Regions from separate parts of the Nocardioides hankookensis genome, predicted to be linked through region 3. Evidence: predicted binding sites of a transcription regulator. Region 3 holds the regulator's gene; each other region holds the start of a gene.

Region 1 (9,645 bases), on a different contig from region 3:
CCGCGTCGCCGTGCTCGGGCTGGCGTTGCTGCTCTACGTGATGCGCGACCACCCGACCGGCGTCTTCGCGATCTGGCTGATCGTCGCCGCGGCGGTCATCCTGCTGGTGGTGGAGCTGCTGTCCCGTCCTCCGGCTCCCGACGCCACACCCTCCTGACGACGCCGCGCACCGTCGGGTCCTCCGTCACGACCCGGCCGACGAGGGCCGAGCCGACCATGATCGCGGCGAAGCCGATCAACCACGTCGACACCGCCAGGATCACCCCGAGCGTGCCGAACTGGTCGGCGTTCGCCTTCACGTACGGCGGCATCAGAACCGATGCGCCGCGGTTGTAGACGACGCCGATGACCCCGGTGAGCAACGCGCCGAGCGCGAGCTGACTCCAGGCCACCCGCCCGAAGAGCAGCACCCAGCTGGTCGCCCACCAGATCACCGACAGCAGGAGCGCCTGGACGACGATGCCGACACCGTCCCCGAGGATGCCGCCGACGCCGTCCCCGATCCGGCGGAGCGCGCCGATGATCTGCAGCGTGAGCATCCAGCCGAGCAGCCAGAGCAGGCAGCGCTGCGCCCCCGACACCCCGCCGACGTGCGGCTGGTCCCAGATCCGCTCGTACATCCGCTGGATGGCCCGCGCGAAGCTGGTCGCGGAGAAGATCGTGATGAGGAAGCCGAAGATGCCGGTCTGCGTACGCACCTGACCTGTCGTCACCTCGCCCTCGAGCAGCTGGGTGCCGTTCGAGCCGACCCCCGTCGCCTGCGAGAAGACCCGGACGACGTCAGAGGTCGCGTGCGGGAAGAACGCCGTCAGCACGACCAGCATCGGGATCAGCGCGAGCAGGCCCTGGGCCGCGATCAGCATGCACCGGTCGATGAACTCGATCTTGATGAAGTCGTTGACGAGGCGACCCAGGATGGGCACCCGGTCGAGGAGCTCCATCGCCTGGTCGCGACGCGCGTGGTACGTCGTGGTCACCCGCTCGCGCAGGGCGGCGACATCCACCGCTGGCTCACCTCCCGTGTCATCGCCGCCGGTTCCGGCAGGATGGCACCCAGCATGGGTGGCGGCGGCGCCGCCCCGCTCACCCGACGAGGGTGAATCGAGGAGGCGATGATGCGCGGTTGGCACCGCATGGTCAGGGACGTCCTGCTGGTCGTTGTCGCCCTGGTCCTCTACTTCGTCATCCCGGTCGGGTTCCACACCGACCGCGGACTCGTCGAGCGCGGCTTCGTCAGCATCGTCTGCATCGGTCTGGTCGGCGCCCTGGTGATCTGGCAGGTCCTCCTCCAGGTCGACGACCCCAGTCGCCGCATCGACGGGTTGCTGCTCTCGATGGTCGCCGGCGTGCTCGTCTTCGCGCTCGCCTTCTACCGCCTGCACCTCGAGGACGGCTCCCAGTTCGTCGGGATGTCCACCCGCATCGACTCCCTCTACTTCACGATGACGACGCTGCTCACGGTCGGGTACGGCGACATCAACGCCTCCGGCCAGGTCGCCCGCGTCCTCGTCCTGCTGCAGATGGTGTTCAACGTCGTGGTCATCGCCACCGCCGCGAGCACGCTCAACAGCCGGGTGCGCGAGAACGCCGCACGTCGCGCCGAGGCCCGCCGGGAGCGGCGCGAGGCCTGAGGGTTCTCGCACACGGTGGTTGAGGTGCGAGCGCAGCGAGCCTCGAAACCACCACAGCCCGCGGGTCGGTCCGTGGTCGCGCGCCGACAGGCTTCCTACACGGGTACGACCGGCTCGTGATTGCGGCCGCCTCCCGGCACACGGTGGTTGAGGTGCGAGCGCAGCGAGCCTCGAAACCACCACCCGCAGCCGATCTCCCTGCGCTGCTGGCCTGCTCGGGTCGGCCGCCGACAGGCTTCCTACACGGGTACGGCGGGCTCATGGTTGCGGCCGCTTCGCGACACACGGTGGTTGAGGTGCGAGCGCAGCGAGCCTCGAAACCACCACCCCGCAGACGGTCCCCCTGCGCTGCGGATCCCGCGGGCTCGTGGTTGGGCCGCATCCCGGGCTGCGGGTCCGCGGAAGTTGGCAGAATTGACGACAATCTTGGCTCGCACATGTGTTCGAATCGTGGTAGGATCGAGCATGTCTCGACGCACCCGGACCCAGGACCCGCAGCTGCGGGGCCTGCTGGCGTGCGCGGCCGAGGCCGACCTCGCCGAACGACTCGCCGCCGCGAAGAAGTTCGAGCTCGCCGCCCGGTGGGCCGAAGCGCACCCGGCACCGGTCGAAGACAGCCCGGTCGACGAGCTGGGTGAGCTGGTGATGTTCGGCGACCAACCGATCAACCTCGCCGGCGAAGGCGCACCGGGCATGTCGGAGTTCGCGGTCGCCGAGTTCGCCGCCGCGGTCGGGATGACCGCTCACCAAGGTCGCGCGTACCTCGGTGCAGCGTTGGAAGCCAAGTACCGGCTCCCCCAGATCTGGGCGCGTGCGATGGCCGGGGAGGTCGCGGTGTGGAAGGTCCGTCGGGTCACCGACCGCACCCGCCGCCTCGACCCCATCGCCGCCGCGTCGGTCGACCGGGACCTCGCACCCGTCCTCGAGTCGTGCTCCTGGGTCAAGGTCGAGAACGCCGTGGAGACCGCCGCCGCCGAAGCAGACCCCGAGCACGCCGAAGGCATCCGCCTGGACAGGTCCCAGTCCCAGCACCTCGACATCGGTCTCACCGTCACCCACCTCAACGACGGACTCGTCCCCATCAGCGGGCTCCTGGACTACACCGACGCCCTCGCGTTGGAGGCACAGATCAAGGCCGGCGCCCACGCCCTCCTCACCGACCACCCCGAGCTCGACCTCGACATCCGCCGCGCCATGGCCGCCGGCCAGCTCGGCGGCGACGCAGCGGTCCCGCGGGAGGTGGTGATCTACGCCCACCACCAACCCGACGAAGCCCACGGCATCGTGACGGTCGAAGGCGCCCACCTGCCCTACGCCACCATCGAGCAGCTCCACGAATGGTGCGCCACCAACGGCACGAAGGTGTCGGTCCGGCCCGTGCTGGACCTGTCCGAAGAGATCAGCACCGACGCCTACGCGCCGACCGCCCGACAGCGAGAACAAGCGATCCTCACCACGCCGACCTGCGTGTTCCCGCACTGCAACAAAGACGCCCGGGACTGCGACCTCGACCACATCCAGCCCTACGCCAGGGGTGGGAAGACCACCAGCTCGAACCTGGCGCCGTTGTGCCGCTACCACCACCGCGTCAAGACCTTCGGCGGCTGGACCTACCGGCGCACCAGCCGCACCGGCTTCCTCTGGACCACCCCGAAGGGCCGCACCCACCCCGTCGACGTCGACGACCACCGACGACGACGAACCCGCTGACCCCCACCCCACCGGCACCGTCGGTGGGGCCACTCCCATGCCTACCCGGGCCACGACGGTCGACCCGAGACCACCCGCAGGCCGACAAGCCACTGGAAATCGCCCCCACAACCACAGGCCACGGTGACCACGTATCCCGTCCCTCGCGTCACCAGCGGTGACTACGACGAACCGCGGCGCTGAGCTGATCTGCCCGGTGGTGGTTTCGAGGCTCGGGCCTAGTAGCGGCCCTCACACCTCAACCACCGATACCCACGACGGACCGCGGCGCTGACTCTCACGCTCGTCGTACGCACCGGAAGCCGACGTGGGACGTCGTGTCCCGGACGCCGTGCCCCTGCCGGGCGGCCGGACGGTAGCGCTGGCAGTAGTCCGGGGAGCACAGGTGTGACCCGCCCTTCGTGACGAACCGGTCCGTCTCGACGAGGCGGACGCTGCCGCCGCAGCACGGGCTGGCCGTCGCCGCCGACGAGACCACCTCGCCGGCGCGGGCGTGGTTGTCGGTCCAGCGGGTGGTGGTCCACTCCCAGACGTTGCCGATCATGTCGTGCAGGCCGAAGCCGTTGGCGGGGTAGGTGCCGACGGGCGACGTGTGGTCGAAGCCGTAGGGGTCCTCGCTGCGCCACGGGAAGGGACCGCGGAACGTGTTCGCGAGCACGGCACCGCCCGGCGACAGCTCGTCGCCCCACGCGAAGTCGCGGCCGGCCAGTCCGCCGCGCGCGGCGTGCTCCCACTCCATCTCGGTGGCGAGGTCCTTGCCGGCCCAGCGGGCGTACGCCGTGGCGTCCTCCCACCCGACGTGCACGACGGGGTGGTCGGGGATCTCCTCCCACGAGCTGCCCGGTCCTTGGGGCGCGCGCCACGAGGCGTCGGGCTGCCAGCGCCACCACTGGGTCCAGTCGCCGAGGTGCACCGGACCGTCAGTCAGCGTGAAGACCTGGGAGCCGGGCACCAGCAGGGCCGGGTCGGCTCCCGGGAAGTCGGCGGGATCCGGCGGGATCTCGGCCACGGTCACGTGTGCGGTGTCCTCGACGAAGCGCGCGAACTCCGCGTTGGTGACCGGGTGCTCGTCGAACCACACGTCGCCGACCGTGACCTCGCGGAGCGGGCGCTCCTCGGGGTAGAAGTGGTCGTTGCCGATCGTGGTCGTCCCGCCCGGGACGAGCACCATGCCGTCTGTCACGACTCCTTTCTACAGGGTCAGTCCCGGGACATCGCGGCGTGGAAGTCGCGCTCGCGGTCGACGTACACGTCGTCGCCGATGTTGATCTCGACGACCTTGATCCGCCCACCGGTGAAGGCGTACGGCGCGGCGTACTCCTTCGTGACCGGGTCGGAGGAGTCGCGCCCGACCGTCAGGCCCTCACCGCAGAGGGCGAAGTGCCCCGGCTGGGTCTTCCAGTCGCCCTTGGCGACGGCCAGGTCGTCGACGTAGAGCGTGGCGGTCCCGATCGCCTGGCCCCGGTCCCCGTGGCTCTCCTTCGAGAACTCCACCCCGAGGACGTGCGCTCCGGTCGGCAGCACGTCCGGCGACACCAGCTGCTGCTCGGGCGGGATGCCCAGGAAGTTGTTGACGTACCAGAGCTTCCGGTCCTTGACGAAGAGGGTGTGCCCGCCGAACCGAGCGCCGTTGGCGATCAGCACACCCTCGGAGTCCTCGGTCAGCTCGACGTCCGCGAGGATCTTGAAGGAGCGCCCCCGGATCTCGGCCGCGTTGAACTCCGGCAGCGGGGACGTGTCCGGGTAGTAGCGGTAGATCCCGCCCTCGGGGATGTCGGCGACGGGCATCTCCTTGACCAGGTCCTCGAGCGAGCGGTTGTCGAGGGGCAGCACGTCGTACTTGCCGGCCTCGACGTACCAGAGGTTGACCAGCTCCTTGACCTTCTCGGGGTGCTGGTCGGCGAGGTCGTGCGCCTCGGCCCGGTCCTCCTCGGAGTGGTAGAGCTCCCAGGTCTCGTTCACGAAGTCGGCGGCCGTCGCGCCCTGCTGCGGCGCACGCTGCGCGACGACGTGCCAGCCGTCGTGCCACAGCGCCCGGGTGCCGAACATCTCGTAGTACTGGATCACCTTCTGCGTCGGACCATCGGCATCGAAGGAGTACTTCATCGAGACCCCGGGCAGCTCGGTCTGCGCGTAGCCGAGCACCTGGTCGGGCATCTCGATGCCGACGCACTCGAGGATCGTGGGCACGACGTCGACCGCATGGTGGTACTGCGTGCGCACCTCCCCGCGGGCCTCGATGCCCTTCGGCCAGGAGATCACCAGCGGATCGGCGACGCCGCCCTGGTAGGTGTAGCGCTTGAACATCTTGAACGGCGTGGAGAACGCCGTCGCCCACCCGGTCGGGTAGTGGTTGTACGTCGCGGGCGAGCCGAGCTCGTCGAGCAGCGCGAGGTTCTCGTCCATCTCGTCGGGCCAGGCGTTGAAGAACTTGTTCTCGTTGACCGACCCGTTGGGTGTGCCCTCGCCCGACGCGCCGTTGTCGGCGCAGTACATGACGATCGTGTTGTCGAGCTGACCGGTCTCCTCGAGGTAGTCGATGATCCGGCCCACCTGCGCGTCGGTGTACTCCGAGAAGCCGGCGTACGTCTCCGCCATCCGGGCGAAGAGCCGCTTCTCGTCGTCGCTGAGGGAGTCCCAGGGCCGCACGTGGTCGAGCGGCTGGGCCGCCTCGCCGGGCAGCGGGTTGATGTCGGTCAGCGCGGTGCCCTCGGGGAGGATGCCCTTCTCGACCATCCGCGGGAGCACCCACTCGCGGTAGGCCTCGTAGCCGTCGTCGAACTGGCCGGCGTACTTGGCGATGTACTCCTCCGGCGCGTGGTGCGGGGCGTGGTTGGCGCCCGGGCAGAACCACAGGTACCACGGCTTCTTGGGCGCCGACGTCTTGCTGTCGGCGATGTAGGAGATCGCCTTGTCGGCCAGGTCCTTGGAGAGGTGGTAGCCCTCCTCGGGCATCGACGGCTGGTCGACGTAGTGGTTGTCCTCGGCGAGCGTGGGATACCAGTTGTTGGTCTCGCCGCCGATGAAGCCGTAGAAGCGGTCGAAGCCTCGCGCCAGCGGCCAGTTGCGCTTGCTCGCGCCGACGGCCCACTCGTCGAGCGGGATGTTGTGGTTCTTGCCGACCCAGAAGGTGTTGTAGCCGTTCTCGCGGAGCACCTCGCCGATGGTGGCGTTCTCCATCGGGATGTGGCCGGTGTGCCCCGGGAAGCCCTGGGCGCCCTCGGCGATCTGCGCGAAGCCGTTCTGGTGGTGGTTGCGCCCGGTGAGCAGGCACGACCGGGTCGGCGAGCAGAGCGCGGTGGTGTGCCACTGGGTGTAGGTGAGGCCGTTGTCGGCGAGCTTCTGCATCGTCGGCATGTTGATGCGGCCGCCGTACGGCGACCAGGCGGCGAGGCCCGTGTCGTCGTAGAGCACCAGGAGGACGTTGGGCGCACCGTCGGGTGCCGGCGGCTCCCGGAACGGCGTCCAGTCGGCGACCGAGTCGCGCACGTCGAGGTTGACGACTCCCTTGAACTGCTTGGCCACGAGGACCCCTCCCGGATCGCTGGTGGTCACCACGCTCCCCCCGCGACCGCTCATCCGGGCTCACCCTCAACGGGTGAGGTTGCGGCCCGCAGGACACGATTGGGTGAGGCGTGCCCGCCTGGACCCCACCGACCCTGCGCGGCTACCAGCGCGGCTGGGTCCGGTACGACGTGCTCGCGGGGATCGCCGCCGGCACCGTGGTCATCCCGCAGGCGATGGCCTACGCGACGATCGCGGGCCTCCCGGTCGAGGTCGGCCTCTACACCTGCATGCTGCCGATGCTGGTGTACGCCGCCCTCGGCGGCTCGCGCTCGCTCAGCATCTCGACGACCTCCACGATCGCGGTCCTCACCGCCTCCGCCCTGGCCGTGCTGCCCGACGACCGCAGCGCCGACGAGCTGCTGCGCGATGCCTTCACCCTCACCATCCTGGTCGGGCTCGCACTGCTGCTGATGCGGCTCTTCCGGCTCGGCTCGCTGGTCGAGCAGATCAGCCCCGCGACGATGATCGGCGTCAAGACCGGTGTCGGCCTCACCGTCGCCGTCTCGCAGCTGCCGACACTGCTCGGGGTGAGCGGCGACAGCGAGGGCGAGGGGTTCTTCGGCAAGCTCGGCGACACGCTCTCCAAGCTCGACGACGCCAACGCCGTGACCGTCGTCGTCTCCGCGGTCGCGATCGGGATCCTCTACCTGCTCCGCCGGGTCGCCCCCCAGGTGCCGGGTCCCCTGGTCGTCGTGGCCGGCGCGATCCTCCTGGTCGCGATGACCGACGTGGAGCAGCACGGACTGGCCCTCATCGAGCAGGTGCCGTCCGGCCTGCCGACCCCGACGATGCCGATGTGGGGCGACATCGGCGTCCTGATGCCCGGGGCCGCGGCGATCGCGATCATGGCCTTCATGGAGACCGTCATCGTCGCCCGCGCCCAGCGCCAGCGCTCCGAGCCGCCGATCGACAGCGACCAGGAGCTGCTCGCCAACGGCGTGGCCGCCCTCGCGGGCGGCTTGTCTCAGTCGATGCCACCTGCCGGGGGCTTCTCGCAGAGCGCGGTCAACCAGCGAGCCGGCGCGCGCACCCAGCTCGCGGGGGTGGTGACGGCCGTCCTCGCGGTGCTGGTCGCGCTCTTCCTCGGTCCCGTGCTCGACGACCTGCCCGAGGCGATCCTGGCCGCGATGGTGATGGTGGCCGTGCTCGGCCTCGTGCACCCCGCCGAGTTCACCCGGTTGCTGCGGATCGACCGCGCCGAGTTCTGGGTCGCGGTCGCGACCGCCGTCATCGGTCTCACCGCCGGGCTGCTGCTCGCCGTCGGTGTAGGGGTCGCCCTCACGCTCGTGCTCGTGCTGCGTGCGGTCAGCCAGAGTCAGGTGCGGCCAGTGCAGCCCCGCGTCGGGGGAGGCTGGACGATCAACCCCGAGACAGCCGAGGACACCACGGCGTACGACGACGTGGTGCTCTTCCACCTCGACGGCGGTCTCTTCACGGGCAACGCGCAGCCGACCCAGGACGCGATCTTCGCCGCTGCGATCGAGCGCGATCCGCGCCCGGTCGCGGTCGTGCTCGAGGCCGCCGCGGTCGGCAAGGTCACGACGCCGTTCCTCGACGTGCTCGAAGGCCTGCACGCCGACCTCGGGCAGGAGGGCATCGGCTTCGTGGTGGCCGCGCTACCGCCCGAGGCCGCGGAGGCAGCCCGCCGGGCCCCCTGGTTCACCGACTTCGAGACCGACGGCCTGGTCCAGCCGACGGTCGACGCCGCGATCGAGAGGGGACGCCGTGGCTGAGACGACCGCCGCTCCGACGGTGACGGCGGGCAGCCTGCTGCGCCAGGTGCCCCCTGCGGTCCTCGTCGGCGTCGGATCGGGTCTCACCCTGATCGGCATCTCGGTGCTCGCCGGCTGGCTCCAGGGCCTGGTCTGGGACGACCTGCCTCCGAAGCTCGGCGTCGATCCCGACGCGGCGTGGTGGACGATCCTGCTGCTGACCTGCACGGGCGCCCTCGCGGGCCTCGTCGTGTGGAAGGCACCCGGCCACGCCGGGCCCGACCCGGCCACCGTGGAGCTGGTCTCGCCGCCGTTGCCGCTGCGCGCGCTGCCAGGTCTGGCGGCCGCGTTGATCCTGACCCTCGCCGGCGGCGTCAGCCTGGGCCCCGAGAACCCCATCATCGCCCTCAACGTCGGCCTCGCCGTCGTCCTCGGCATGCGTCTCCTGCCGAAGACCCAGGCAGTGTTCTGGATCGGGCTGGCCCTCGCCGGGACGATCGGGGCGATGTTCGGGACGCCCGTTGGTGCTGCGCTGCTGCTGAGCGAGACCTCGCCGGGCGACGCCCGGATCCCGCTCTGGAACCGGATGTTCGCGCCCCTGGTCGCAGCCGGCGCCGGAGCCGCGACGATGCTCGCGCTCTCCGACCTCGACCTCGCGCTCCCGGTGCCGGCGTACGGCGGGTTCCACCCGGGCGACCTCGCCATCGCCGCGGTCATCGCGGTCGCCGCCAGCGTGGTCGGCATGGTCGGGGTCTACGCATTCCCGCCCCTGCACGCGGTGTTCCACCGGATCACGCATCCGGTCGTGCTGCTCACGCTGGGCGGCGCGCTGCTCGGCGTCCTCGGTGTGCTCGGCGGCCGCGACAGCATGTTCAAGGGCCTGGACGAGATGAAGGACGTCTCCGCCCACATCGGTGACTACTCGGCCGGGCACCTGGCACTGCTCGCCGGCGTCAAGCTGGTCGCCCTGCTCGTCGCCGCCTCCGTCGGCTTCCGTGGCGGTCGGATCTTCCCGGCCCTCTTCA
Region 2 (9,645 bases), on a different contig from region 3:
CGGTCGAGGACCCGCTCTTCCTCCTGTGGCCCCCGATCACGGGCAGTGGCACGGGATTGGTCGGGCCGGGCGGGGGCGGCGGCGTCGCACGGTGGCCGCCGATGGTCGGCTTCGACGAGTCCTTCTGCTCGGACGTCGACTTCTTCTTCTTCGACTTGAAGGCCTTCAGGAGTCCCCTGGCCATGTGCACCCTCCCCGCACGTCTGTCGGGGGCGAGGATTCCACACCGGAGGCGTCCCGACGTGCAGATCCGCTCAACCGCACGCGCTGGACCGATCCACCCGCACGGACGCTGCTCAGACGGTCGTGAGCACCACGTCGCCCAGCACGGCCGCGCCGTCGCGCTCGCCGCCCGCGACCGTCGCGGCGCCGACGATGCGGCCGCCCTCGACCCAGCCGCGCACCCGGATCGTCTCGCCGGGGAAGACCACGCCGGCGAACTTCACCGCGAAGCCCGCGACCCGCGACGCGTCGCCGTCGAGGAGCTGGTCGGTGAGCGTGCGCAGCACGATGCCGTAGGAGCACAGCCCGTGCAGGATCGGGGCCGGGAAACCGGCGGCCCGCGCGAACTCCGGGTCGGCGTGCAGCGGGTTGCGGTCACCGCACAGGCGGTAGAGCAGCGCCTGTGTCGGGGTCACGTCGTACGTCGTGTCGGTGTCCGGTGCGCGCTCCGGGAGCTCGACAGGGGCGGACGACCCGCGGTCGCCGCCCCAGCCGCCCTCGCCCTTGACGAAGATCGACGAACGGGTGGTCCACAGCCGTTCGCCCGACGGTGCGGTGGCGATGCCCTCCTGCCAGATCACCGCGGCCTTGCCCTTGTCCCAGATCTCGCTGATCCGGGTCGTCACGGTCGCCGAGCCCGAGGTCGGGACCGGACCGGCGAGGTCGATCGACTGCGAGCCGTGCACGACCTGCGCGAGGTTGATGTCGCACCCCGGCAGGTCGAGCGGCGGCGGGTCGGAGGCGTGGAACGTCGGAGCGACGACGCCGAACGACGGCAGCACCTGCAGGCCGGCGGACTCCAGGGTGTACGACAGGTCGCTCGCACCCAGCGCGAGGTGGTAGAGCAGCACGTCGCTCTCGGACCAGGTGAAGTCGAGCGAGCCGAGCTCGGCGCCGATCGCGACGTCGGGGTCGATGGGCACTCAGGGTCTCCTGTCGGCTGCGGGGGTTTCGAGACGGCGCTGGCGCGCCTCCTCAACCACCGGTGGTGGCGATGTCTTCGGCGGCGAGGTAGCCGAAGGTCAGGGCGGGACCGATCGTCGCGCCGGGTCCGGCGTACGTGTGCCCCATGACGGCCGACGAGACGTTGCCGGCGGCGTAGAGACCGGGGATGGGGGAGCCGTCGGGCCGCAGCACCCGCGCCCTCTCGTCGGTGACGAGCCCGCCCTTGGTGCCGAGGTCGCCGGGCACGATCTTCACGGCGTAGAAGGGGCCCTGGTCGATGGTGTGCAGCGACGGGTTCGGCTTCACGGTCGGGTCGGAGTAGTACTTGTCGTACGCCGACTCTCCGCGGTGGAAGTCCTCGTCGACGCCGGCCTTCGCGAAGCCGTTGAACCGCTCGACCGTGGCCGTGAGCGCCTCGGCCGGCACCTCGATCTCCGCGGCGAGCGCGGCCAGCGAGTCGGCCTTCTTGACGGTGCCGTTCTTGTACCAGCGCCCGGGGAACGGCTGGCGCGGCGAGAGTCCCGCGAAGAGGTAGCGGTTGCGGTAGCGCTGGTCGATGACCATCCACGCCGGCACGTGGCCGACGCCGGTCGCCTCGCCCCGGTAGATCTCGTGCACGGCCTCGACGTACGGCAGCGCCTCGTTCATGAACCGCTCGCCGGCCTGGTTGACGATGATCGAGCCGGGCAGGTTGCGCTCGGCGAGGCAGAACCACGGGCCGGACGGCAGCGGGATGGTCGGGCCCCACCACGAGTCGTCCATCAGGTCGGTCTCCGCGCCGGCCGCGATGCCCGCGAGGACGCCGCCGCCGGTGTTGAACTGCGAGCCGGTCGTCCAGTCGACGGAGGTCGGCTGCGGCTGGTACTTCTCGCGCATCTCGAGGTTCTTCTCGAAGCCGCCGCTGCCGAGGATCACGCCGCGGCGGGCGCGGATGACCGATTCGGCGCCGTCGCGCAGCACGCGGACGCCGACCACCCGGCCGTCCTCGATGACGAGGTCGCTCAGCTCGGTCTCGTAGGCGACCGGCACGCCCGCGTCGACCAGGCCCTTGCGCAGCCCGATCGCGATCGCGTTGCCCATCGCGTACATCTTGCGGCCGAGCATCAGGCTGACGATCCGCTTCAGCAGCACCTTGGCCATCGTCAGCGGGCCCCGGATCGTGCGCAGGCCGAGGCTGATCTTGCGGTAGTCGGCCTGGGTGACGATCAGGTTGGCCGGTGCCTTCGTGTACGCCGGGTGCAGCCGGGCCAGCTCGTCGCCGAGGAAGCGCGCGTCCATCGGGATCGGCTCGGCCGAGCGGCCCGCGGACCGGCCGCCGGGCGCCTCGGGGTGGTAGTCGGAGTACTGCGGCACCCAGGTGAAGCGGACCGGGGTCTGCTCCTTGATGAACTCCATGACCTCGGGGCCGCGGGCCAGGTAGGTGTCGCGGCGCGTCTTCGGCACGACGTCGCCGACGATCGAGTCGAGGTAGAGCTTCGAGAGCTCCGGGTCGTCGCCCTGGCCGGCCGCCTTCAGCGCGTAGTTGTTGGGGATCCAGACCCCGCCGCCGCTGCGCGCCGTCGAGCCGCCGAAGTAGGCGCTCTTCTCGATCAGCACGGTGTCGAGACCGCGCGCCTTCGCGGCCAGGGCAGCGGTCATCCCGGCGCCACCGGCGCCCACGACCACGACGTCCACCTCGGTGGGCAGGGGGGTCTCCATGGCCAGAAACTGTAACAGGTTCTACTATCGTCACGTGACCTCCCAGGACCAGATCTCGGCTGCTGTGACGCGCCTCTCCGAGGCGCAGGCCACCCGCGTCCCGTGCGCGCCGGTGCGCGACCTCATCGGGACCGACGACCTCGCCGCGGCGTACGCCGTGCAGCAGGGGCTGGTGCAGGCCCGGATCGCGGGCGGCGCGCGGGTGGTGGGCCGCAAGATCGGTGCCACCTCGGAGGCCGTGCAGAACCAGCTGGGCGTCGACCAGCCCGACTTCGGCTACCTGCTCGACGACATGGACGTGAGCGTCGGTGCGGTTGCCGGGGCCGACTCGGTCTCGATGGCGACGCTGCTCCAGCCGCGCGTCGAGGGCGAGGTCGCCTTCGTGCTCGCGAAGGACATCGACCCCGCCGACGGCGCCGAGATCACGATCGACCTCGTGCGCGACGCCGTCGAGGTCGCGCTGCCGGCGCTGGAGATCGTGGACTCGCGGATCGCCGACTGGGCGATCGGCTTCACCGACACGGTCGCCGACAACGCCTCGAGCGGGCTCTTCGTCGTCGGCACGGACGGCTGCAGCCTCGACGACCTCGAGCCGCGCGACGTGACGATGTCGCTCACCATCAACGGCGAGGAGCGCTCGTCCGGCACCGGTGCGGCCTGCCTGGGCGACCCGCTCGAGGCGCTGCGCTGGCTCGCCGTGCAGGCGCACCGCTTCGGCGACCCGCTGCGCGCCGGCCACCTGATCCTGTCCGGGGCCCTGGGCCCGTTCGTGCCGTTCGCCCCGGGGGACCGGGTCGTCGCGACCATCAGCGGCTTCGCGCCGCTGAGCGTCACCTTCAAGGAGTAGGGACATGCCCAAACTGACCGCTGCCATCGTGGGGCCGGGCAACATCGGCACCGACCTGATGTACAAGCTGCTGCGTTCTGACGTGATCGAACCGCGTTGGATGATCGGCGTCGACCCGTCCTCGGAGGGCCTGAAGCTGGCCGCGGCGCAGGGGCTCGAGTCGACGCACGAGGGTGTCGACTGGCTGCTGAAGCAGGACGAGCTGCCCGACCTGATCTTCGAGGCGACCTCGGCGTACGTGCACCGCGAGTACGCGCCGCGCTACGAGGAGGCCGGGATCCGGGCGATCGACCTGACGCCGGCCGCGGTCGGGCCGGCGGTGATCCCGCCGGTCAACGGCGAGGAGCACGTCGCCGCGATGAACGTCAACATGATCACCTGCGGGGGCCAGGCGACGATCCCGATGGTCGCTGCGGTGTCTCGCGCGGCTGCGGTGTCGTACGCCGAGATCGTCGCCTCGGTGTCCTCGATGTCGGCCGGGCCCGGGACGCGGGCCAACATCGACGAGTTCACCCGGACCACGTCGTCGGGCGTGGAGACGATCGGGGGAGCGGAGCGGGGCAAGGCGATCATCATCCTCAACCCGGCCGAGCCGCCGATGATCATGCGCGACACGATCTACTGCGCGGTCGCGCCGGACGCCGACCGTGACGCGATCGTCGCGAGCATCTTCGCGATGGAGAAGGCGGTGCAGGAGTACGTGCCGGGCTACCGGCTGCTCCAGGAGCCGCAGATCGACGAGCCGTCGGCCGCGACCCAGGGCCAGACCAAGGTCTCCGTCTTCGTGGAGGTCGAGGGCGCGGGCGACTTCCTGCCGCCGTACGCCGGCAACCTCGACATCATGACCGCCGCCGCCACGCAGGTCGGCCAGAACATCGCCCGTTCGATCCTCGCGGAGGCCTGAGATGACCGACATCAACACCCTGAACCGGACCTGGTCCGACACCGATCCCGAGAGTGGGCTGGACCTGCGCCTGACGGACACCTGCCTGCGCGACGGCTCGCACCACAAGCGGCACCAGTTCACCGCGCAGGAGGTGCACGACATCGTCGAGGCGCTGGACGCCTCCGGCGTACCCGTCATCGAGGTCACCCACGGCGACGGGCTGGGCGGCTCGTCGTTCAACTACGGGTTCTCGAGGACGCCGGAGCAGGAGCTGATCAGGATCGCGGCCGAGACCGCGAAGCGCGCGAAGATCGCGTTCCTGATGCTCCCCGGTGTCGGCACCAAGGACGACATCCGGGCGGCGCAGGACAACGGCGGCCAGATCTGCCGGATCGCGACGCACTGCACCGAGGCAGACACCTCGATCCAGCACTTCGGGCTGGCCCGCGAGCTGGGCCTGGAGACCGTCGGGTTCCTGATGATGAGCCACACCCAGCCGCCCGAGGTGCTCGCCAAGCAGGCGCGGATCATGGTCGATGCCGGCAACCAGTGCGTGTACGTCGTGGACTCCGCCGGCGCGCTCGTGATGGAGCAGACGGCCGACCGGGTCGCCGCCGTCGTCGCCGAGATCGGCCACGAGGCGACGGTCGGCTTCCACGGCCACGAGAACCTCGGCCTCGGCGTCTCCAACACCGTGATCGCGGCCCGCGCGGGCGCGACCCAGATCGACGGCTCGGTGCGCCGCTTCGGCGCGGGGGCCGGCAACACGCCCCTGGAGGCGTTCGTCGGGGTGTGCGACAAGCTCGGCTGGAAGACCGGCATCGACTTCCTGACGATCGTCGACGCGTCCGAGGACGTCATCAAGCCGGCGATGCCCGAGGAGTGCCAGCTCGACCGGATGACGCTGATGATGGGCTACGCCGGGGTCTACTCGTCGTTCCTTAAGCACGCGGGCAACGCGGCCGACCGCTACGGCGTCTCGGGGGCGAAGATCCTGCTCGAGGCCGGTCGCCGCAAGCTGATCGGCGGCCAGGAGGACCAGCTCATCGACATCGCACTGATGCTCAAGGCCGAGCAGGACAAGGCCGCCGCGAACTCCTGATCCGACCTACCGTGCTGTCGTGGAGCTGATCGACGACGAGCCGGTGCTGGACCGCCCGTCGGTGGCGGAGGTCGAGGCGTTCTTCGAGTCCGCCGGCGCCGACAAGCGTGCGGTCTGGCTGCGGCTGAGCCGCTCGGGCGTCGAGCCGGCGTCGCTGACCTCCGACGAGCTCGTCGACGCCGGGCTCTGCTTCGGGTGGGTCTCGGCCGTACGACGTGCCGGTGACGGTGCGACGTACCTCCAGCGCTACACGCGCCGGCGGCCGCGCTCGAAGTGGTCACGCCTCAACATCTCCAAGGTCGAGCGGCTCATCGCCGAGGGACGGATGCGTCCCGGCGGTCTCGCCGAGGTCGAGGCGGCGCAGGCCGACGGACGGTGGGAGAACCCGTGGACGTGAGCGTGGGTCGTGTCGTGCCGGCGTCTCGCCGTTCGTAGCACTGGTGAGAGGCTGCCTGCCGGCGCCGTACGACCGAGGAGATGACCAGATGACGCACGCAGCACCCGTCGCCCGCCAGATGTTCGACCTCACCGAGCCGATCGCGCTGGTCAACTTCTTCTCCGACGAGCCCAACGAGGCGATGGCGGCGCTCGGCTTCACGAACTACTGGGACGGCTACTTCGCCGGGCGCTCCGCGCCGCTCGGCCGGGTCCCGGCCGAGGTGGTCGACGCGGCCTTCTACAACTTCGGCGAGGGCGAGGTGGCCCGGCACCTCCCGAAGGTCTGGGGCACGACCACGCCCGAGGCCGCACACGCGGCCCGTCAGCAGGGGTGCGTGGCCGCACTGCGGCGGATCCTCGGTGGGCTCGTCGAGACGCCCGGCCTCGCGCGCGCCGCCGAGCTGCTCGCGCAGGCCGCCGTCAGCGCGCCGGTCCACGGCCGGGTCATGTACGCCGGTCTCCGCTCGCTGCCCGTGCCCGAGGAGCCGGTGTGCCGGCTCTGGCACGCGGCCAACATGCTGCGCGAGCACCGCGGCGACGGCCACATCGTGGCGCTCGTGTCCGAGCAGGTCGGCGGTCTGGAGGCGCACGTGCTCGCCGCGCTCGACATGGAGATCTACCCGGCCGAGTCGTTCGGCCGCATCCACCACCTCCCCGCCGCCCGGCTCGCCACCCTGATGGCCGGCCTGCGCGACCGCGGGCTGGTCGACGCTGCCGGTCGCCTCACCGAGGCCGGCCGGGCGACGAAGGACCGCGTCGAGGCACTCACCGATGTGCTCGCCGAGGCGCCGTACGACGGGCTGACCGCGGCCGAGCTCGATGAGCTGGTCGCGTGCCTGGAGCCGATCGCCCGGCCGGCTGCGGGAGACGGGCTCGCAGTAGCTTGGAGCGTGCTGGTCGCGGCATTTGAGGACGTTTCCTGTGCGACACTCCTGCCCGTGGTCGACGGGATGACGCCCAAGGAGCGCGAGGGGTTTGACCGCTTTCTGGGCTGGAGGACCCGGCCCAAGAAGCACGCAAGCGACCGGAGCGAGCCTTCCCCACAGGAGGTCTACGCCGAGTGGATGAAGACAGCGTTCGGCCCCACGCTCCGTGCCGAAGGGATGCGCGGTTCTGGTGGTCGGTTCGAATTCCCTTCTGACGTTGTCTGGGCGCAGCTGGGGTTTCAGAAGTCCACGTACAGCGACGCTCAAGAGGTGCGCTTCACGGTGAACCTCTCGGTGATTCAGCGAGAGATGTGGGAAGAGCAGCACACAGCGAAGCCGCATCTCGGGAAGAGCCCGAGCCCGTCCTTCCACTACGGCGCGTGGGCGGACCAGGTGCGCATCGGCCTCCTCGCTCCTGATGGCGAAGACAAGTGGTGGCGAATCGTTCGCGGCGTCCAGTCGTCCGAGGTGCGCGACGACGTGTTGCACGACCTCCTCACCTACGCCGTGCCGTGGTTGCGAACGCGCGTCAGGTAACCACCGCTCATCGGCAGATCCGTGCGTCAGGCACATCCTTCGGCCAGGATGCCGTGGTTCCACGGTGAACGCTCCGCGCGCAGGCCGTCGGCGCTGTCGAGTGCGTCGATCGCTGCTCGAACAGTGGCGAGCGCGGGGTCTGTTGCGGTCACGGGATCCAACGTAGTGGGCCAGGGGGTTGCTACCGCATCGAAGATGTGTTCTAATAGTTGCAGGTGCAGTAGTCCTTCGGCTTCGGCCGTCGCTCCGTTCGTGCGGCGCTGGCATCGACGTTGAGTGAAGTCCCGTGTGGTGGCAGTCCCCGGGCGTCCGTCGAGTCAGGTGTGCCCATGTCCCAGTCCGAGCTCCAGGTTCATCCGGTGCTGGCCGCGATGGCGGCCGTCGACGCCGCGGTGGCAGCGGTGTCGGAGGTGGAGCCGACCTTCATGACCACCGAGGAGAAGCGGCAGGCACTGCTCGGGCTGAGCGAGACGATCGACCGGCTCGAGGAGCTGCGGATGCGGGTGCTCGCGGCCGCCGGTGACGTCGCTGACGAGGACGGCGCACGCGACGCTGCCGCGTGGCTTGCGCACCACGGCCGTCGTGACCCCGCCGAGTGTCGTCGCCGGCTCCGGCTGGCTCGTTCACTGGGCGACCGTGACGCGACGGCGGCGGCGCTGCGCCGGGGCGAGATCAACGTCGACCAAGCGACGGTGGTGGTCGGCGCGACCGAGTCGCTGCCCGAGGAGGTCAGCTCCGAGGTGCGGCGGGCAGCCGAGGCGCGGCTGGTGGGCGAGGCGTCGACCTTCGGGCCGCGCCAGCTGCGGATCCTGGGTCGCCGGGTGCTCGACGTCGTCGCTCCGGAGGTGGGGGAACGGCTCGAGGAGCGCCTGCTCGACCGGGAGGCCGAGCGGGCTGCGCGGCGGACCTTCCTGCACACCCGGCGCAACGGAGACGGCACCACCGACATCCGCGCCCGGGTCGCCGACTCGGTCTGCGACCGGCTGCTGACCTACCTCGACGCGTTCGCGTCCCCGCGGCGGACGGCTGTCGACGACCGCCGTCCTCACGACCAGCGGCTCGGCGCCGCCTTCGGGACGTTCCTGGAGTCCGTCGACCCGGACCGGCTGCCGCTGCACGGGGGCGATGCGACCACGGTGCTCGTCACCGTCGACCTCGAGACGCTCCGCGGCGCGACCGGTGTCGCGTACGTCGGCGACGAGCCGATCTCCGCCTCCGAGGCCCGACGCCTGGCGTGCGGCGCCGGGATCGTTCCGGTGGTGCTGGCCGGATCGAGCCAGGTCCTCGACGTCGGCCGCAAGCGCCGCTTCTTCGTCCCAGCGCAGCGTAAGGCGCTCGCCGTCCGACACCCGTCCTGCGTCGCCGAGGGCTGTGACATCCCGGCCGCGTGGTGCGAGGCCCACCACGCCGGGAGTCCCTGGTCACGCGGAGGTCGCACCGACCTCGCGGACGGCGTGCTGCTGTGCTCGTTCCACCACCACCGCGCGCACGATGCCCGCTATGACGTGGAGTGGTCGGCCGGCGGCGCGCGGTTCCACCGACGGCCCTAACGCTCGGGCGCTGGTAGGAACGGGGCATGACCTCTCGGGACACCGACTACGACGACTTCGCCAGCGCCTACTCGGCGGCGAACGAGTCCAACCTCTTCAACGCGTACTACGAGCGCCCGGCGATGCTCGACCTCGCCGGCGACGTGTCAGGACGACGGATCCTCGACGCGGGGTGCGGTTCGGGACCGTTGAGCGCAGCGCTGCGCGCCGGCGGCGCCGTCGTGACCGGGTTCGACGCCAGTGCGGCGATGATCGAGCTGGCCCGCGAACGGCTCGGCGCAGACGCCGACCTCCACGTCGCCGACCTCGCCGAACCGCTGCCGTTCGCTGATGCGGAGTTCGACGACGTCGTCGCCTCGCTCGTGCTCCACTACCTGGAGGACTGGTCGAGCGCGCTGGCCGAGCTGCGTCGGGTGCTGAGGCCCGGTGGTCGCCTCCTCGTGTCGGTCAACCACCCGAGCGCCTACGCGATCGTCTACCCCGAGGCCGACTAC
Region 3 (9,645 bases):
CGCCGGTGCGCTTGAGCCCGGCCTTGAGCCAGTCCATCTGCTGGCGACCGGTGATGGTGCGGTCGGCGGCGTCGACCTCGGGGCCGGGCACCTCCAGCTGGCCGTCGCGGTAGCTGCGCAGGTCGAGCATGCTCAGCTCTGCGAGCGTGCCGAAGCGGAACCGCCGGAAGAGCCGGTCGCCGTCGCCGAGCCGGGCGGTGCCGTCGAGGCGCACCGGCATCCACTCGTCGTACGCACGGTGCGCACGAGCACGGCGGCGGTGGTAGTCGCCCTCGCCGAGGTCGGGGTTGTGGTTCTCGGCCCCGTCCTTCCACTGGTCGTTGGCGACCTCGTGGTCGTCCCAGGTGATGATCCAGGGGTACTTCGCGTGCAGGTCCTGGAGGTCGGGGTCCTGCTTGTACTGCGCGTGCCGCTGGCGGTAGTCGGGCAGCGAGACCATCTCGTGCGCGGGCACGTGGGAGCGGATGTCGCGGTCGTCGGACCCGTAGCCGTACTGGCCGGGGCCGTACTCGTAGAGGTAGTCGCCGAGGTGGATGACGGCGTGCAGGTCGTCGCGGTCGGCCAGCCCGCGGTAGGCGCTGAACCACCCCGCCTGGAGGTTGGCGCACGAGACGACGCCGAACCGCAGGTGCCGGGGAGTGGCCTCGGGCGCCGGCGCCGTACGGGTGCGGCCGACCCGGCTGGTCTGGCCGGCCAGGTGGAAGCGGTAGTGGTACCAGGTCGCCGGGTCGAGCCCGGTCACGTCGACCTTGACCGTGTGGTCGCGGCTCGGGCCGGTGGCGAACGTCCCGCGGCGTACGACGTGGCGGAAGCGGCGGTCGGTGGCGACCTCCCAGGTGACCTTGACCCGCGGGCCCTTGCCGGATCCGGGGGTGCTGGCCGGGGTCGGGGTGACCCGGGTCCAGATCAGCACGGCGCGGGGGAGCGGGTCGCCCGAGGCGACCCCGTGCCGGAAGCGGCGGTGGCCGGGGCGCGCGGGGGCCGCCTCGGCGTCGGTGGTGCTGACGGCGGCAGCACCGGCGGCACCCACGGTGCCGGACGCGAGCACGGTGCGTCGGCGCAGCGAGAGGCGGTCTGGGGTGATCGGCATGGTCACGACCTACCCAACGACCGGCGGCTCCTCACGTGACGCGGGCGCGAGCGCCGAGAGTTCATCCGACGTTCGTCTGAGTCGTGCCGGCCACAGCGACGGCAGCGGGATCCGGCCGATCGCGCGGGCGGCCGCCCAGCCGACCAGGATGACCAGCCAGCCGACCAGGGCGTCGATCACCCAGTGGTTGCCGGTGCCGACGATGACGATCGCGGTGCCGACGGCGTACGCCCAGCCCAGCACGCGCACCCACTTGCGGGTCGCGTAGACCTGCAGCGCCAGCGCCACCCACAGCGACCAGCCGGCATGCAGGGAGGGGAACGCCGCCAGCTCGTTGGTCAGCCCGCCGAGCCCGCGCGGTGCCGAGGCGTCGCCGCCCCACCAGCCGTCGGCCGCGTGCAGGCTGAGCACGTCGACGTACCCGCTGATGAAGCGCGGCGGCGCCGTCGGCATCATCAGGTACGCCGCCAGGCCGAGCAGCGTGCCGATCACCAGCGCACGCCGGGCCGGCCCGTAGCGGTCGGCGCCCAGGCGCCAGAGCCAGATCAGCACGGCCGCGGTGACGACGTAGTGCAGCGACGCGTACCAGTAGCTGCCGATGAGGCCGACCACGCGGTGGTCGGTGAAGAGCTGGTTGAGCGGGACCTCCCAGCTGATCCCGAGGAGGTCCTCGATGTGCAGCAGGTCGTTGGCCCGGTCGAGAGCCGGCTGCATGCTGGTGTTGGCCAGCAGTCGGGCCAGGCTGTAGAAGACCCAGAGCGCGAGGATCAGCAGCAGCTCCAGAAGGGCGCGGGCCCAGCCGGGGACCGTCCGTTCGCGTGCAAGCGCAGGTGCCGTCGTCACAGCACCAGCGTCTTCCATCGGCCCTCCCGTGCCATCAGGGATCCTCCCCTGTTACCAACGTCAGGGTCGGATCAGGGGATTCCCAGGGGAAGCCAGAAATTCACGAGCGATCAAACCCTGCGCAGCACCGCCGTCACCTTTCCCAAGATGGTGGCGTGGGTGCCGTCGATGGGATCGTAGTTCGGGTTGTGCGGCAGGAGCCACACCTTTCCGTCCTTGCGCTGCAGGGTCTTGACCGTGGCCTCGCCGTCGAGGAGCGCCGCGACGATCTCGCCGTTCTCGGCGGTCTGCTCCTTGCGGATGACCACGTAGTCGCCGTCGCAGATGGCCGCCTCGACCATCGAGTCGCCGGAGACCTCGAGCAGGAACAGCTCGCCCTCGCCGACCAGCTGCCGCGGCAGCGGGAAGACCTCGTCGTACGTCTCCTCGGCCAGGATGGGCCCGCCGGCGGCGATCCGGCCGACCAGGGGGACGTACGACGCGGCCGGGACGGTGTCGCCGATCCCGGTCTCGTCGGTGGTCGACTCGTCGGCGCTGCCGAGCGAGCGCCGGGCCGCCATCACCTCGGGGAGGAACACCTCGAGGGCGCGCGGCCGGTTGGGGTCGCGCTTGAGGTAGCCCTTCTCCTCGAGCACCTTCAGCTGGTGGGCGACGCTCGAGGAGCTGGTGAGCCCCACCGCTTCGCCGATCTCGCGCATGCTGGGCGGGTAGCCCCGCTTCTCGATCGAGTCCTTGATCGTCTGCAGGACGCGCTGCTGGCGCGGGGTGAGCCCGGTGGCATCGGCCGGCCCGTCGGGCAGCTCGCGCACCGTATCCATCTTCTTGGCCATGGGCCCACGCTAGCCATCCCGGCCGCCGGGTTCAAACATTTGTTCGAACGGGCGTGTCGGGCTCCGCCGCCTCGGAACGGCTCGAACAAATGTTCGCCCGGGGCCTTGCGTCGTTCGAACAGGTGCTCTAACGTCGTACACACGTTCGATCGAACACCTGATCGAGACGGCGGTCCAGACAGCTGCGGAGCGACTGTCGGTGGCTCCCTCTAGAACTGGTGTCATCGAGAAGGCCACTTCCCCCAGGAGCCAAGCACATGAGCACCATGACGATCGACCAGATGTTCCACTCGAAGCCCGCCGCCCGGCCGCGCAGCACTGTCCGGCTGACCCGCCGCGGCCGCGTCGTGGTCGTGCTCCTCGGTCTGCTGGTGGCCCTCGCCGTCGGCATCGTCGTCGCCTCCGGCTCCGTGGCCACCGACCACGCCGGCACACCCGAGCCCACCGCGGTGGTGCTCGTCGGCACCGGCGACACCCTGTGGGACATCGCCTCCGCGGCCGCCGACGACGGCGACGTCGACGCGATGATCGACCGCATCCAGAAGCTCAACGCGCTCGACTCCGGCATGCTCATCGCCGGCCAGCGCCTGCTGATCCCGGTCGACTGACTCGGACGACCACACAGATCTCGTCGAGCGATTCGACCCCGCTCGACGGACCGGGGAAGACGAGGGGCGGAGCCGACAGGCTCCGCCCCTCGCGGCATTTCGACCCCTACGCTTCCGGCATGGCCGGCTACTCGGGCACCCCGCTGGTGCGCAAGCTGGGGATCAAGGACGAGCACCTCGTCCTGCTCGACCGTGCACCGGAGGGCTTCGAGCTCGGCGAGACCGCGGCGCGCGTCGTAGGCCGGCTGCCAGCCTCCGGCCTCGACGTCACCCTCACCTTCCAGACCCGGCTGGCCGATCTCGAGGCCCGGTTGCCAGCGGTGTTCGAGCGGACCGTGACCGCCGGGATGGTGTGGACCTGCTGGCCGAAGAAGGCGGCCCGACGCCAGCTCGGCATCGCGAGCGACCTCGACGACAACGCCGTGCGCGAGCTCGGGCTGCGCCTCGGGTGGGTCGACGTGAAGGTCGCGGCGATCGACGACACCTGGTCGGGCCTGAAGTTCGTGCGCCGCCTCGCGGACCGTGAGCGCCCGGACTAGCGCGCCGCGCGCCGCCCGCCGATCGGCCGGGGTCCATCCGGCTCGTCGGGAGCCTCGGTCGATGTCGGGGGCTTGGTGATGCCGAGACGGCGCAGCAGCCGGGCGACGAGCATCAGACCGAAGAAGAGGCATGCGACCGCGCCGATCGAGGCGATCGCCAGGAAGATCCACGCCTGGGAGTCGCCGCCGCGTGCCGTGGAGCCGAAGTCGACGGCGGCGTACACGAGGTAGCCCCACGCCACCACCGACAACGTGATGCCGAGCGCCAGCGCGAGCAGGGCCGGGCGGGACGTGGTCTTCTTGCGCGGTCCGCGGCGCGACCCCGCCCGCTTGCCCCCGGTCGCACCCGTCACTGACCCCGCCTCACGGGGCCATTGTGGCCGATCGACCCTGACCGGTCGCGACGCCCCACGGTACCCGGAGGCTTGATCTACGCTGTCGAGCGTGGGGGACTACCGCGAGGGTTCGGTTCCCGTCGGTCTTGCCAGCGCGGCCGACGTCGATGCGGTCGCGCGGTCGCTCGTGCGCGAGCTGCTCGCCCTGCCCGACGTACGCGCGGTCGGGGTCGCCCTGGTCGAGGGCGGCGGTCGCCGGCTCCGCTTCCTGCCGGCCTCCCCGGCCGGGGCTCGTGCCGACTGGTGCCACATCGACGCCTACGACGACGTCCCGCTGACCGGGGTGGTGCGCTCCGGCACGGCGGTCTTCGGCGACCTCGACTCCTTCGCCGGTCGGTACGCCGGTCTCGTCGCCGCCCAGGTCGATGCCGGCACGCAGGCGCTGGCGGCGTACCCGCTGCCGGGCGTGACGACGCCGCTCGGTGGCCTGCTCGTCTACTACGACCGCCGGCAGGACTTCGGCGGCGAGCAGCGCGAGGTGCTGACCACGCTCGCGCGGCAGGCCGGCGACGCCGTACGACGGGTGCGGGCGCGCGGCGTCGCGACCCCGGTGGCCACGGGTCGGGCCGAGGTCGACGCCTCGGTGCGATCGGCCTCGCTCGCGCTCGAGAGCGATCCCCGGGCCGCCAGTGCCGCCCGGAGGTTCCTGCGGGCCACGCTCGCGGGGTGGGGGGTCGAGGACGACCCGGTCGACACCGCGGAGCTCTGCCTCTCGGAGATCGTCACCAACGCCGTCATCCACGCCGACGCCACCAGCGAGCTCACGATCAGCCTCGACGACGGCATGCTGACGGTGTCCGTGCGCGACCACGGCGGAGCCGGCTCGGCCGCCGAGCCGGTCGAGGACGACGACCCGATGCGGGTCTTCGGCCGCGGCCTGGTGCTGGTGGACGCGCTCGCCGACAGCTGGGGCTCCGAGCGCGACGACGTGGGGACGACCTCGTGGTTCGTGCTCGACCTGCCCGACGGGGCCCGGTCGGCCGCGTCCTAGCTGTGCCCGGCGTGGCGTCAGGCGGCGTGCGCGACGGTCAGCTCCTCGCGCATCCGGGCCATCAGCCGGGTCAGCAGGCGGGACACCTGCATCTGGGTCACGCCGATCTCGCGGCCGATCTCCGACTGGGTGCGGCCCTGGAAGAAGCGCAGCTCCACGATCGTGCGCTCCCGCGGGGTGAGCCGGGCCAGCAGCGGGGCCAGCACGGCGCGGGCCTCGGCGACGTCGAAGCCGTGGTCGTCGCCGCCGAGCCGCTGGGTCAGCGTCTCCTCGTCGGCGCCCACGGGCGCGTCGAGCGAGGCCGGGGCGAAGCAGCCGCTCGCCCCGAGCGCCTCGACCACCGCCTCGACCTCGATGCCGAGGTGCCGGGCGATCTCCGAGGGCCGCGGCGCGCGGCCGTGCTCCTGGAAGAGCTCGCTCTCGCAGCCGATGATCTTGCTCTGCGTCTCCTGGATCGACCGCGGCGGGCGCACCATCCAGCCCAGGTCGCGGAAGTGGCGGCGCACCTCGCCGCGGATGGTCGGGATCGCGAAGCTGAGGAAGTCGTGCCCGCGCTCGGGGTCGAAACCACGGACCGCCTTGACCAGCCCGACGTACGCGACCTGCTGGAGGTCGTCGGTCGGGATGCCACGACCTCGGAAGCGGCGGGTGGCGTCGACCGCCATCCGCATGTTCAGCCGGACCAGCTCGTCATCGAGGCGGGACCGTTCGGTGGTGTCCGCGTCGCGCCGTGCGGCGAAGAGGCGGGCGGTCGTCTCAGACCGGGTTTCGTCCATGCCTGTCATCTGCCGTCGGTGGTGCACCGACAAACCACCCGCGCGGGTGAGTCGGAGGTGCCGACGCGGCCCGCGACACGCCCCCCGAGGAGGCGATTTTCGGAGCCGGGACGGGCCCTGACCTGCGGCTTTACCGAACGGCGCCGGAGCCGCCGAGGAACTTCTCCGCGCTACTTGCGCGGTCTCCCGAGCGGGCGTACGGTTACCACTACATCTAGTACTTACACCGGTGTAGTTATCCACATCTAGTTCACAGAAGGTCGTGGAAGACCCACAGGTGTGCGCTCGTTGTACACAGCGGGACCCCGTTTATCCACAGGCCAGAGAGGAGCCCCCGGTGCACTGTCCGTACTGCCGCAACACCGACACCCGGGTGCTTGACTCACGCGTGGCCGACGACGGCGGCTCGATCCGCCGCCGGCGTACCTGCTCGGCCTGCGAGCGCCGCTTCACGACCGTGGAGCTGATGCAGCTGACCGTGCTCAAGCGCTCCGGCGCGAGCGAGCCGTTCACCCGCGACAAGGCGGTCTCGGGCGTCCGGAAGGCATGCAAGGGCCGTCCGGTGACCGAGGACCAGCTGGCCTGCCTGGGCCAGGCGGTCGAGGACGCGCTCCGGCTCGCCGGGGCCGCCGAGATCCCGGCCCACGAGGTCGGCCTCGCGATCCTCGGCCCGCTGCGCGAGCTCGACGAGGTCGCCTACCTGCGCTTCGCGAGCGTCTACCGGGCCTTCGAGTCCGCGGACGACTTCGAGGACGAGATCGCGATGCTGCGCGCCGAGCGCACCGCGGTCGACACCCCTCAGCCCGTTCCGACGGGCTGACCCCAGACGGCCCGGCGTGCGCAGTGGGGAAGCTACGCGCGCCGGGCCCACCAACGTCGGCACCGAGGTCCGTCCGGACTGTCGGTGCCAGCAGCAATGATCGAACCAACACCTCGACAGACGGGACACAAGAGGGATGACCGAGACGGTGAGCGGCAAGACCGCCAAGGCGGGCGCCGGGCTGAAGCTGGAGCGCATCTTCAGCACGGAGGGTGTGCACCCGTACGACGAGCTGACGTGGGAGCGTCGCGACGTCGTGCAGACCAACTGGAAGACCGGCGTCACGGTCTTCGAGCAGCGCGGGGTCGAGTACCCCGACTTCTGGTCGGTCAACGCCTCGACCATCGTCACGACCAAGTACTTCCGCGGTGCCGTCGGCACCGACGCCCGGGAGTGGAGCCTCAAGCAGCTCATCGACCGCATCGTGAAGACGTACACGAAGGCCGGTGTCGACCACGGCTACTTCGCGTCTGCCGCCGACGCCGAGGTCTTCGAGCACGAGCTCACCTGGCTGCTCGTGCACCAGTACTTCTCGTTCAACAGCCCCGTCTGGTTCAACGTCGGCACCCCGTCGCCGCAGCAGGTCTCGGCCTGCTTCATCCTCTCCGTCGACGACTCCATGGACTCGATCCTGAACTGGTACAAGGAAGAGGGCTTCATCTTCAAGGGCGGCTCCGGCGCCGGCCTCAACCTCTCCCGCATCCGCTCCTCCAAGGAGCTGCTCTCCTCCGGCGGCACCGCGTCGGGCCCCGTCTCCTTCATGCGCGGCGCCGACGCGTCCGCCGGCACCATCAAGTCGGGTGGCGCCACGCGCCGCGCGGCCAAGATGGTCGTCCTCGACGTCGACCACCCCGACATCGAGGAGTTCGTGATGACGAAGGCCCGGGAGGAGGACAAGATCCGGGCCCTGCGCGACGCCGGCTTCGACATGGACCTCGGCGGCGCCGACATCACCTCGGTGCAGTACCAGAACGCCAACAACTCGGTCCGCGTCAACGACGCGTTCATGCGTGCCGTCGAGGACGGCACCGAGTTCGGGCTGCGCTCGCGCGGCACCGGTGAGGTCATCGAGACCGTCGACGCCCGCGACCTGTTCCGCAAGATCAGCCAGGCCGCCTGGGAGTGCGCCGACCCGGGCCTGCAGTACGACGACACGATCAACGACTGGCACACCAACCCGGAGACGGGCCGGATCACCGCGTCCAACCCGTGCTCGGAGTACATGTCGCTCGACAACTCCTCGTGCAACCTGGCGTCGCTCAACCTCCTGAAGTTCCTCAAGGACGACGACACCTTCGACGCCGAGCTGTTCGCCAAGGCGGTCGAGTTCATCATCACCGCGATGGACATCTCGATCTGCTTCGCCGACTTCCCGACCGAGGCGATCGGCCAGACCACGGTCGACTACCGCCAGCTCGGCATCGGCTACGCCAACCTGGGAGCCCTGCTGATGGCGATGGGCCTCGGCTACGACTCCGACGGTGGCCGCGCGATGGCTGCCACCATCACGTCGCTGATGACGGGCACGTCGTACAAGCGCTCGGCGGAGCTCGCCGGGATCGTCGGCCCCTACAACGGCTACGCCCGCAACGCGGAGGCCCACAAGCGGGTCATGCGCAAGCACCAGGCCGCCAACGACACGGTCCGCACGCTCGGCATCGCCGACCGCCAGGTCCACCAGCTCGCCACCCAGGCGTGGGCGGACGTGCAGGAGATCGGTGCCGCCAACGGCTTCCGCAACGCGCAGGCCTCGGTGCTGGCGCCGACCGGCACCATCGGCTTCATGATGGACTGCGACACGACCGGCATCGAGCCGGACTTCTCGCTGGTCAAGTTCAAGAAGCTGGTCGGCGGCGGCTCCATGCAGATCGTCAACCAGACGATCCCGCGGGCGCTGCGCAAGCTCGGCTACGTCGACGAGCAGGTCGAGGCGATCGTCGCCTACATCGCCGAGCACGGGCACGTCATCGACGCCCCGAGCCTGAAGACCGAGCACTACGAGGTCTTCGACACCGCGATGGGCGCCCGTGCGCTGGCCCCGATGGGCCACGTCCGGATGATGGCGGCGGCCCAGCCGTTCCTGTCCGGCGCGATCAGCAAGACGGTCAACCTGCCGGAGTCGGCGACCGTCGAGGAGATCGAGGACATCTACCTGCAGTCGTGGAAGCTGGGCCTCAAGGCGACGGCCGTCTACCGCGACAACTGCAAGGTCGGCCAGCCGCTGGCCACCGGCAAGGGCGACAACAAGGGCGAGGACTCCAACGCCTCCGCCGCCGCGGTCGTCACCGAGGCCGAGCCGAAGGTGATCGAGAAGATCGTCTACGCCCCGACCCGCAACCGGCTGCCGAAGTCGCGCATCGCCCGCACCACCTCCTTCACCGTGGGTGGCGCCGAGGGCTACATGACCTCGGGTGCGCACGAGGACGGCTCGCTCGGCGAGATCTTCCTCAAGCTCGGCAAGCAGGGCTCGACCCTGGCCGGCGTGATGGACGCCTTCTCGATCGCGATCTCGATCGGCCTGCAGTACGGCGTGCCGCTGGAGACCTTCGTCTCGAAGTACACCAACCAGCGCTTCGAGCCCGCCGGCCTCACCGACGACGCGGACATCCGGATGGCGCAGTCCGTCATGGACTACGTCTTCCGCCGCCTGGCCCTCGACTACCTGCCGTTCGAGACCCGCGAGGGCCTCGGCATCTACTCGGCCGACGAGCGCCAGCGCTACCTCGAGACCGGCTCCTACGAGCCCGTCCCGG

What was found. The regulator LexA, encoded in region 3, represses DNA repair genes until DNA is damaged. The targets are predictions, from matches to a motif close to TCGAACANNTGTTCGA.
Region 1: the regulator LexA is predicted to act here: its motif matches at 2,063-2,078, upstream of ACFPYL_RS01340 (HNH endonuclease signature motif containing protein).
Region 2: the regulator LexA is predicted to act here: its motif matches at 7,791-7,806, upstream of ACFPYL_RS12585 (HNH endonuclease signature motif containing protein).

What each region holds. Positions count from the first base shown of each region.
Region 1 is NZ_JBHSRJ010000001.1:278,540-288,184, reverse strand. Features, by position in the region: gene ACFPYL_RS01355 (hypothetical protein) at 1-157, shown strand, start outside; gene ACFPYL_RS01350 (YhjD/YihY/BrkB family envelope integrity protein) at 96-1,004, opposite strand; gene ACFPYL_RS01345 (potassium channel family protein) at 1,116-1,631, shown strand; gene ACFPYL_RS01340 (HNH endonuclease signature motif containing protein) at 2,097-3,341, shown strand; gene ACFPYL_RS01335 (formylglycine-generating enzyme family protein) at 3,619-4,524, opposite strand; gene ACFPYL_RS01330 (arylsulfatase) at 4,542-6,920, opposite strand; gene ACFPYL_RS01325 (SulP family inorganic anion transporter) at 6,977-8,641, shown strand; gene ACFPYL_RS01320 (ion channel protein) at 8,634-9,645, shown strand, end outside.
Region 2 is NZ_JBHSRJ010000004.1:1,261,734-1,271,378, forward strand. Features, by position in the region: gene ACFPYL_RS12545 (hypothetical protein) at 1-184, opposite strand, end outside; gene ACFPYL_RS12550 (MaoC/PaaZ C-terminal domain-containing protein) at 297-1,145, opposite strand; gene kstD (3-oxosteroid 1-dehydrogenase) at 1,198-2,865, opposite strand; gene ACFPYL_RS12560 (2-keto-4-pentenoate hydratase) at 2,900-3,712, shown strand; gene ACFPYL_RS12565 (acetaldehyde dehydrogenase (acetylating)) at 3,717-4,616, shown strand; gene dmpG (4-hydroxy-2-oxovalerate aldolase) at 4,618-5,700, shown strand; gene ACFPYL_RS12575 (YdeI/OmpD-associated family protein) at 5,720-6,097, shown strand; gene ACFPYL_RS12580 (SCO6745 family protein) at 6,186-7,601, shown strand; gene ACFPYL_RS12585 (HNH endonuclease signature motif containing protein) at 7,931-9,151, shown strand; gene ACFPYL_RS12590 (class I SAM-dependent methyltransferase) at 9,178-9,645, shown strand, end outside.
Region 3 is NZ_JBHSRJ010000009.1:840,070-849,714, reverse strand. Features, by position in the region: gene ACFPYL_RS23745 (alkaline phosphatase D family protein) at 1-1,090, opposite strand, end outside; gene ACFPYL_RS23740 (phosphatase PAP2 family protein) at 1,100-1,933, opposite strand; gene lexA (transcriptional repressor LexA) at 2,044-2,763, opposite strand; gene ACFPYL_RS23730 (LysM peptidoglycan-binding domain-containing protein) at 3,021-3,371, shown strand; gene ACFPYL_RS23725 (DUF3052 domain-containing protein) at 3,491-3,910, shown strand; gene ACFPYL_RS23720 (hypothetical protein) at 3,907-4,263, opposite strand; gene ACFPYL_RS23715 (ATP-binding protein) at 4,355-5,296, shown strand; gene ACFPYL_RS23710 (SigB/SigF/SigG family RNA polymerase sigma factor) at 5,314-6,072, opposite strand; gene nrdR (transcriptional regulator NrdR) at 6,410-6,892, shown strand; gene ACFPYL_RS23700 (vitamin B12-dependent ribonucleotide reductase) at 7,029-9,645, shown strand, end outside.